Regions from separate parts of the Serratia sp. NCCP-200 genome, predicted to be linked through region 3. Evidence: predicted binding sites of a transcription regulator. Region 3 holds the regulator's gene; each other region holds the start of a gene.

Evidence for each region. The regulator PhoB, encoded in region 3, activates phosphate uptake and scavenging genes when phosphate is short. The targets are predictions, from matches to a motif close to CTGTCATAAAACTGNCNNAT.
Region 1: the regulator PhoB is predicted to act here: its motif matches at 1,772-1,791, upstream of glpT (glycerol-3-phosphate transporter).
Region 2: the regulator PhoB is predicted to act here: its motif matches at 1,967-1,986, upstream of ugpB (sn-glycerol-3-phosphate ABC transporter substrate-binding protein UgpB).

Annotation. Positions count from the first base shown of each region.
Region 1 is NZ_BAAKUJ010000006.1:274,629-277,840, reverse strand. Features, by position in the region: gene glpA (anaerobic glycerol-3-phosphate dehydrogenase subunit A) at 1-1,582, opposite strand, end outside; gene glpT (glycerol-3-phosphate transporter) at 1,944-3,212, shown strand, end outside.
Region 2 is NZ_BAAKUJ010000006.1:300,253-303,464, forward strand. Features, by position in the region: gene livF (high-affinity branched-chain amino acid ABC transporter ATP-binding protein LivF) at 1-645, shown strand, start outside; gene AC6HVW_RS20060 (aminotransferase-like domain-containing protein) at 713-1,900, shown strand; gene ugpB (sn-glycerol-3-phosphate ABC transporter substrate-binding protein UgpB) at 2,094-3,212, shown strand, end outside.
Region 3 is NZ_BAAKUJ010000008.1:162,232-165,443, forward strand. Features, by position in the region: gene sbcD (exonuclease subunit SbcD) at 1-1,118, opposite strand, end outside; gene phoB (phosphate response regulator transcription factor PhoB) at 1,343-2,032, shown strand; gene phoR (phosphate regulon sensor histidine kinase PhoR) at 2,057-3,212, shown strand, end outside.

The DNA.
Region 1 (3,212 bases), on a different contig from region 3:
CCCAACTGGTGAATTCGCTCTCCCGTAGGGCATCGCCCCAGGCGATAGGCCGCACGCCTTTCCAGCGTTCATTGAGGAAATGGGACAGTTGGGTGATGGATTGCTGCGGCGTTACCACATTAAACCGCGTCAACAAACCTGCGGCACGGCAGGCACACAACTCACCCTGGCAGGTCCCCATACCCACGCGGGTACGGCGGCGCAGATCGACCAGATTGTTGACGGTCAGAGAATCCACCGCATAGCGCACCTCACCGGCGGTCACTGCTTCACACTCACACACCAGGCTGTTGTCCAGCCGGTTGCCAGAAGGGACCAGGCTGGCGCGATCGCCATGGCGGTATACCGCCGAACCCCGGATGCTGGCAGGCAGTGAAACCACGCTGCGCACCGTTTCTTCGGCGCTCTGGCGGGAACCGGGCAACGCCACTTCCGCCGTGGTGCAAGGGCTGTCGATGCCTAGCTTGGCGCAGACCAGATCGGTGGTCCATTCGGCCATCAGCCGGTAAGTCATCAACTTGCCGCCGGTAATGGTGATAAAACCTTCCAACCCATCGCGCGCCGCATGATCGAGCAGCACGATGCCACGGCTGACGTTACGCCCGGAGGGATCGTCGTCGCTGGCGACCAGTGGCCGCACGCCCGCATAGGCACGCAGAATGCGCGTTTGCGCCAGTTTCGGAGCCAGCAGCGTGCCTTCGCGGATTAATATATCCACTTCCTGTGGCGTCACGACCATGTTGTCGATCTGGTCGTAATCGATGTGGGTAGAGGTGGTGCCAATCAGCGAGATGGTGTCGCCAGGCACCAGAATGTCGGCATCCGCTGGTTTGCGGCAGCGGTTAATCACCATGTTATTGATGCGATGGCCCAGGATCAGCAACGCCCCTTTAGCAGGGAACATACGGATGCGCAGATCGGCATACTCGGCAATTTGCTGGCCCCAGATCCCGGCGGCGTTGACCACCACCTGAGCATGAATATCGTACTGCTGTGCAGCCTTGTGATCGAAAACGCGCACGCCCGTAACGCGATCGCCAGTACGTAACAAACCGGTAACCTGATGATAGGTGAGGATTTGTGCGCCATGTTCACGCGCATCAAGCATGTTGGCCGCCGTTAAGCGGAAAGGATCGACGGTGCCATCCGGCACCCTCACCGCGCCGATCAGCGCCGGGTTAGCCGCAGGTTCCAGGCGTAATGCCAGCGCGGGGTCAATAGCTTCGGCCTCAATCCCGGCGCTGCGACAGGCGGCAATAAACTGCTGCTGAAAGGCCAATGAGTCCTGAGGCAAGGTAATGAACAGGCCGTCGGTACGCTCGATGCAGTGGTGGGCAATACGCTTGAGGATGCGGTTTTCTTCAATGCATTCGCGTGCCGATTCACCGTCGGTGACCGAATAGCGCGCTCCGCTGTGCAACAACCCATGGTTGCGGCCAGTAGCGCCAGTGGCGATGTCATGCCTTTCCAGTAAAACGCAACGCAGACCGCGCCGCGCGCAGTCACGGGCAATCCCCGCGCCGGTAGCGCCGCCGCCAATGATGATCACGTCCGTTTCGGTGATTGGTGAGTTGTTGCTCATCACGCCCCCTGAGCCTGTAGTTATGGCTTTATTTAGCCACAGTCAGTAGGGTTTTTGTTTGATAAGGAACAATAACGAACAGAAAACGAAAATAATATGGCCATAAAAAGCCATGAATGTGACAAACATCACGTATTTGTGCTATTTAGCCATTCCAAAATGTTAACCGATCACTCAAAATTCGCCACAGTTTCATAAAAGTGTAACAAATGAGCCATCCATCACGGTGTGACCGGGGGGTTTTCTCTAGCATTGCGCTCGTTATGGAACATTTAACAACACTTCAGGTATCCGCAAGCTCATCTTCAGGACAGCCGTTTCCTGTTGAGGCAATAAACAGATAAAGCCATCGGAGGCGCTCATGTTGAGTATTTTTAAGCCAGCCGCACACATTTCTCGTGTGCCAGTCGACAAGGTAGACCCGCTCTACCGTAAGCTGCGCTGGCAGATTTTTATGGGGATCTTTTTTGGTTACGCCGCCTACTATCTGGTGCGTAAAAACTTCACCCTGGCGATGCCGTATCTGATCGATCAGGGCTTCAGCCGTGGTGACCTGGGCTTCGCGCTGTCAGGGATTTCCATCGCCTACGGTTTCTCCAAGTTCATCATGGGGTCGGTTTCAGACCGCTCCAACCCGCGCGTATTTCTACCCGCCGGCCTGATACTGGCCGCTGCCGTCATGCTGTTTATGGGCTTCGTGCCTTGGGCAACCTCCAGCATTGCCGTGATGTTCGTGCTGCTGTTCCTGTGTGGTTGGTTCCAAGGTATGGGCTGGCCGCCTTGTGGCCGTACCATGGTGCACTGGTGGTCGCAGAAAGAGCGTGGCGGTATCGTTTCGGTATGGAACTGTGCGCACAACGTCGGTGGCGGCCTGCCTCCACTGCTGTTCCTGCTGGGTATGGCCTGGTTTAACGACTGGCATGCGGCGCTGTATATGCCTGCCTTCGGTGCGATCCTGGTGGCCCTGATCGCCTTCGCCTTGATGCGTGACACCCCGCAATCTGTTGGTCTGCCACCGATTGAAGAATACAAAAACGACTATCCGGATGATTATACCGAAGAAGCAGAAGAAGAGCTGACAGCCAAGCAGATCTTCATGCAGTACGTGTTGCCAAACAAACTGCTGTGGTACATCGCGATCGCCAACGTGTTCGTGTATCTGCTGCGCTACGGCATCCTGGACTGGTCACCAACCTACCTGAAAGAAGTGAAACACTTCGCGCTGGATAAGTCCTCCTGGGCCTACTTCCTGTACGAATACGCCGGTATTCCAGGCACCCTGCTGTGCGGCTGGATGTCGGACAAGGTGTTTAAAGGCAACCGTGGTGCCACCGGGGTGTTCTTCATGGTGCTGGTAACCATCGCCACCATCGTTTACTGGCTGAACCCGGTAGGTAACCCTGGCATCGATATGGCCTGTATGATCACCATCGGCTTCCTGATCTATGGCCCAGTCATGCTGATCGGCCTGCACGCGCTGGAACTGGCACCGAAGAAAGCGGCAGGTACCGCCGCCGGCTTTACCGGTCTGTTCGGTTACCTGGGCGGCTCGGTCGCAGCCAGCGCCATCGTCGGCTATACCGTTGACTACTTCGGTTGGGACGGCGGCTTTATGGTGATGATCGGCGGC
Region 2 (3,212 bases), on a different contig from region 3:
GTCAGCCTGAACATTCAACAGGGGGAGATTGTCACCCTGATCGGCGCCAACGGTGCCGGTAAAACCACCCTGCTCGGCACGCTATGCGGCGACCCAAGGGCCAGTGAAGGGTCTATCACCTTGATGGATCAGGATATCACCCAGTGGCAGACAGCGCGCATCATGCGCGAGGCCGTGGCGATCGTACCGGAAGGGCGACGGGTGTTCTCACGCATGACGGTGGAAGAGAACCTGGCGATGGGCGGTTTCTTTGCCGACCGCGAGCAGTATCACCAACGCATCGAACGGGTGTTTACCCTGTTTCCACGCCTGCTGGAGCGCCGCAGCCAGCGCTCTGGCACCATGTCCGGCGGTGAGCAGCAGATGCTGGCGATTGGTCGTGCGCTGATGAGTCAGCCAAAGTTACTGCTGTTGGACGAGCCTTCACTCGGGCTGGCCCCCATCATCATCCAGCAGATTTTCGACATCATCCAACAGCTGCGCGAAGAGGGGATGACCATCTTCCTGGTGGAACAAAACGCCAACCAGGCGCTAAAACTGGCGGATCGTGGTTATGTGCTGGAAAACGGCCGCGTGGTGTTGGAAGATACGGGGGCCGCATTATTAGCAAACGAAGCAGTGCGGTCAGCATACCTGGGTGGTTAAACCATGGGTAATTGACATAGGGCGCACTGAGTGGCGCCCCTATTCTTAACGATTACGAGAACAAGCAATGAAGACAGAAGGACTACTCGCACAGCGCATCGTAAAGGTCAAAAGCTCGGCAATCCGCGAATTGCTCAAGCACAGCAAAATGGAAAACGTCATTTCGCTGGCGGGTGGCATTCCCTCTGATGCACTGTTTGACTTCGAAGGATTGAGCATTGCTACCCAGCAGGCTATTACCGAACAACCGAAAAGTGCTTTCCAATATGGGCTGACCGAAGGCAGCGAACTGCTGCGTGAAGGCATCTGTACCCTATGCGCACAGCGTGGCGTTAATGCCAAGCCGGAAGATATCGTGGTGACCGCAGGCTCCCAGCAGGCGTTAGATCTGGTGATGCGTGCGGTGATTAACCCTGGTGATGTGTTTGTGGTAGAGCGCCCGACCTATCTGGCGGCGCTGCAAACGCTGGAACTGGCGGAAGCCAACGTCATGTCCGTTTCTTCTGACAGCGACGGCATGGTGGTGGATGAGCTGGCTGAACTGCTGAAAACCAAGAAGATCAAAGGGGTGTATGTGGTGCCGAACTTCGGCAACCCAAGCGGCCTGACCCTGAGCGCCGCACGCCGTGAACAGTTGGTGAAACTGGCGGTGGAGCATAACTTCCTGATTATCGAGGATGACCCGTACGGCGAGCTGCGCTTCACCGAAGAGCGTAATGCTACGCTGTATCAGGTTTCGCAGCAGGTGCTGGGCCATACCGAAAACATTATCTACACCTCCACCTTCTCCAAGATCCTGGCTCCGGGCCTGCGCCTGGGTTGGGCCATCTTGCCACCGTTCCTGCTGCATAAAGTGGCGATCATCAAGCAGGCGGCGGATCTGCATGCCAGCGCGCTGTCGCAGAGCATCGTCGAATGCTATCTGGGGCTGGATCGTTTACCGGCGCAGATCGAAAAGATCCGTGCGGCCTACAAGCACAAAGGTGAGATCCTGGCCGGGTTGGTGGAAAAAGAACTGGGTGATGTGATCAGCTTTGATATGCCGAAAGGCGGCATGTTCCTGTGGGCGCGTTTCCGTCAGCAGTTCAATGCCACCGAGTGGCTGAACACCACCCTGAAACAGGGCGTGGTGTTTGTGCCGGGAGAATACTTCTTCTCTGACAAACCAGATCGCTCAACCTTCCGCCTGTCGTTTGCCACGGCAACCGAACAACAGATGCAAGAGGCCGTCGCCCGCCTGCGTCGCTCGCTGTAATCTCTCTGCGGCGGTGGGGAGAATTCCCTACCGCCGACATCAAACCGCCATCTGCACTTCACCTCGCTGTCATCTAGCTGTCACGCCAGAGTTATTTTACTGTCATCCGCGCATGGCATGTTTAGCATCCGAACAAAAACTGTTTCTTTTCGCTCACGCGTTTTGATCACACCCGCTTTTTCAGGAGTTAGGCATGTTTGCTCACGCGATTAAAAAAACCACGTTGTGCGTTACCTTGGCCCTGGCGGTCAGCGGCCATGCAATAGCTGCCACCGAGATCCCCTTCTGGCATTCGATGGAAGGGGAACTGGGCACCGAAGTGGATTCTCTGGCGGACCGTTTCAACCAAACTCACAGCGATGTGAAGATCGTCCCGGTTTATAAAGGCAACTACGAACAGAGCCTGGCGGCGGGCATTGCTGCTTACCGTTCCGGCAAGGCACCGGCGATCCTGCAAGTCTATGAAGTGGGCACCGCCACCATGATGGCGAGCAAGGCGATCAAACCGGTGTATCAGGTATTCCAGGAGTCGGGCATCAAGTTCGACGAATCGGTGTTTGTACCGACCGTGGCCGGTTACTACACCGATAACAAGAGCGGCCATCTGCTGTCCCAGCCTTTCAACAGCTCCACCCCGGTGCTGTATTACAACAAAGACGCCTTCAAGAAAGCGGGCTTGAACCCGGATCAGCCACCGAAAACCTGGCAGGAATTGGCGGCTGATGCCGCCAAACTGCGCGCGGCTGGCATGAAGTGCGGCTACACCAGCGGTTGGTTAGGCTGGATCCAACTGGAGAACTTCAGCGCCTGGCATGGCGTGCCGTTCGCCAGTGAAAACAACGGCTTTGGTGGCACCAGTGCCAAGCTGGAGTTCAACCAGCCGCTGCAGGTGAAGCATATTCAGTTCCTGCAAGACATGAACAAGAAGGGCGACTTCACCTACTTCGGCCGCAAGGACGAACCTACCGAGAAGTTCTACAACGGCGACTGCGCCATGGCGACCGCCTCTTCCGGCTCGCTGGCCAGCATCCGCAAATACGCCAAGTTTGACTTCGGCGTGGGCATGATGCCTTACGATGCTGACGCCAAAAATGCACCGCAGAACGCCATTATCGGCGGGGCCAGCCTGTGGGTGATGAACGGCAAAGACGCGGCGACCTACAAAGGCGTGGCGGAGTTCCTGCAATATCTGGCCCAGCCTGAAATTGCCGCCGAATGGCATCAAAAGACCGGCTACCTGCCGATCACCACTGCCGCTTTTGATATGACCAAGCAACAGGGCTTCTACGACAAAAACCCAGGGGCCGATGTG
Region 3 (3,212 bases):
TCGAAGACTTCGCCCACGCTTAATTCATTCAAGGTTTCTTTATCCTGCTGGGCAATGGTCTGGCTACGTTGCTCTTTACTGCGTCGCAGCAGCACCACTTCAACCGGTAAATCTTCCGCCAACTGTTGGATGCGGCGCTGAATATCGCTGAGGTAATCCTGGGTGGCCACTTCGATATCCAGCCAAACCGGAAGTTCGCCCTGATAATCGGCAAACTGCTGTAATTGCGCCTCGATTTGCTGCAAATTACCTTTGATCAGCTGCATGGGCTGGAAGGTTGGGATCTCCAGTGGCGTGATCTGTTGCAATGCTCCGTCGGCAAAATCGACCATAAACACGCTTTTGGCTTTGCCTAACTCGTCAAAGCTCAGTGGGATTGGCGAGCCGCTGTAGCGGATGTGCTCGGATTTGGCGACGTTCTGCGCACGATGGATATGCCCCAACGCAATGTAATCGGCAGGAGGGAACGCTTGAGCCGGGAAAGCGTCCAGCGTGCCGATATAGATATCCCGTACCGAATCCGAGGTGGTGACGCCTACTGTGGTTAAATGGCCAGTGGCGACGATCGGCAGTGGCAAACCCAACGCATCACGGCGCGCACAAGCTGCCTGATACAGGTTTTGGTAATGCTCGGCGATGGCTTCTTGCAGGGCCTGCTGCTTTTGGTTGCCAGACTCACCGGCGCGGCTGGTGAGCAGATCCCGTGGGCGCAGGAACGGGATGGCGCAGAGCACCGCACCAGGTTGGCCATCAAGCTGGTTGAGCACCACGATTTGCTGCTCAAGCTCGCTTTGCGCGTTGGCAATCACGGTGGTGTTCAGGCAGGAAAGCAGCTCACGCGATTCATTCAGCGTGGCTACGGAGTCGTGGTTGCCGCCCAGCACTACCAGTTGGCAGCCGGTGCGTTGCAGCTCCACCACAAAGCGGTTGTACAGCTCGCGGGCGTAGCTGGGTGGGGAGCCGGTATCGAACAAATCGCCTGCGACGATCAGCGCATCCACCCGCTGCTGTTCCACCTGTTCGATCAGCCAACCTAAGAAGGCCTGATGCTCGGCGGCGCGGCTTTTGGTGAAAAAGTACTGGCCCAAATGCCAGTCGGAGGTATGGATCAGGCGCATAAAACTCCCAGGGCGACAACATAATGGCGACGATTATAAAGGGGGGGATCTCTCCTGTCGTGGCTCAATCAAGCAGGGAGCCGAATGATTTTTGTTTGCCGTCAGAAATAATCGCTATGCTTACTGCCATTAATGGGGCTTTTTTTTCATAAAAGTGTCACAAAACTGACGCATAATGGCGACCGCAATCAACTGAGATCGCTAACACATTGGCAGGATTGACGATGGCAAGACGCATACTGGTGGTGGAAGACGAAGCGCCGATCCGTGAGATGGTGTGCTTTGTGTTGGAACAGAATGGTTACCAACCGTTGGAAGCCGAGGATTATGACAGTGCCGTCACGCGCCTGTCTGAGCCGTTCCCTGATTTGGTGTTACTGGACTGGATGTTACCGGGGGGATCCGGCATTCAGTTTATCAAGCATATGAAGCGCGAGGCGATGACCCGGGACATCCCGGTGATGATGCTGACCGCGCGCGGTGAAGAAGAAGATCGGGTACGTGGCCTGGAGGTTGGCGCGGATGATTACATCACCAAACCTTTCTCGCCCAAGGAGTTGGTGGCACGTATCAAGGCGGTGATGCGCCGTATTTCACCGATGGCAGTAGAAGAAGTGATTGAAATGCAGGGGCTAAGCCTGGATCCTTCCTCGCACCGGGTGATGGCCAATGAGCAGGCGCTGGAGATGGGGCCGACCGAGTTCAAACTGCTGCACTTCTTTATGACTCATCCGGAGCGTGTTTATAGCCGCGAACAGTTGCTTAATCACGTCTGGGGCACTAACGTTTATGTGGAAGACCGCACCGTTGATGTGCATATCCGCCGGCTGCGTAAGGCGCTGGAGACCAGTGGTCATGACAAGATGGTTCAAACCGTTCGCGGCACCGGTTATCGGTTCTCAACGCGCTACTGATCGCACTGCGCTGGAGAGGTTACCGTGCTAGAACGTTTATCGTGGAAGAGGCTGGCGCTGGAGCTGGCCCTTTTCTGCCTGCCTGCCTTATTGCTGGGGCTGATTTTCGGTTATCTGCCCTGGCTGCTGTTGGTTTCGGTGCTGGCCGCGCTGGCCTGGAACTTCTATAACCAACTCAAACTTTCCCACTGGCTGTGGGTGGACCGCAGCATGACGCCGCCGCCGGGCCGCTGGAGCTGGGAGCCGCTGTTCTATGGTCTGTACCAGATGCAGCAGCGTAACCGTCGCCGCCGTCGTGAGCTGGCGCTGTTGATCAAACGCTTTCGCAGCGGGGCCGAATCCTTACCGGATGCGGTGGTGATGACCACCGTTGAGGGCAATATCTTCTGGTGTAACGGCCTGGCACAGCATCTGCTGGGCTTTCGCTGGCCGGAAGATAACGGCCAACACATTCTCAACCTGCTGCGCTATCCGGAATTCAGCCATTATCTGCAACAGCAAGAATTTACCCGGCCGCTGACGTTACAGCTGAATAACGAGCACTTTGTCGAATTCCGTATCATGCCGTATTCCGAAGGCCAACTGCTGATGGTGGCACGTGATGTGACCCAGATGCGTCAACTGGAGGGGGCCAGACGCAACTTCTTTGCCAACGTCAGTCATGAGCTACGTACGCCGCTAACGGTGCTGCAAGGCTATCTGGAAATGATGAGCGATGAAGAGCTGGATGGTTCGCTGCGTGGCAAAGCCTTGGGCACCATGCAAGAGCAGACCAAACGCATGGATGGGTTGGTAAAGCAGTTGCTCACGCTCTCCAGGATCGAGGCCGCGCCAAACGTGGATATGAACGAGAAGGTCGATATTCCGTTAATGCTGCGGGTATTGCAGCGTGAGGCGCAATCGCTCAGCGGTAGTAATCACCAGATCAATTTCCGGGTGAATGAAAATCTGCAAGTGTTCGGTAATGAGGATCAGCTGCGCAGCGCGGTTTCCAATCTGGTGTACAACGCTGTCAACCATACTCCGGCGGGTACCAACATCGAAGTGAGCTGGCAGCAGACGCCGCACGGGGCCCAGTTCCAGGTCAGCGATAACGGGCCGGGCATCGGTGCCGAGCATATCCCACGCCTGACCGAGCGTTTCTATCGCGTGGATAAAGCACGTTCGCGCCAGACCGGCG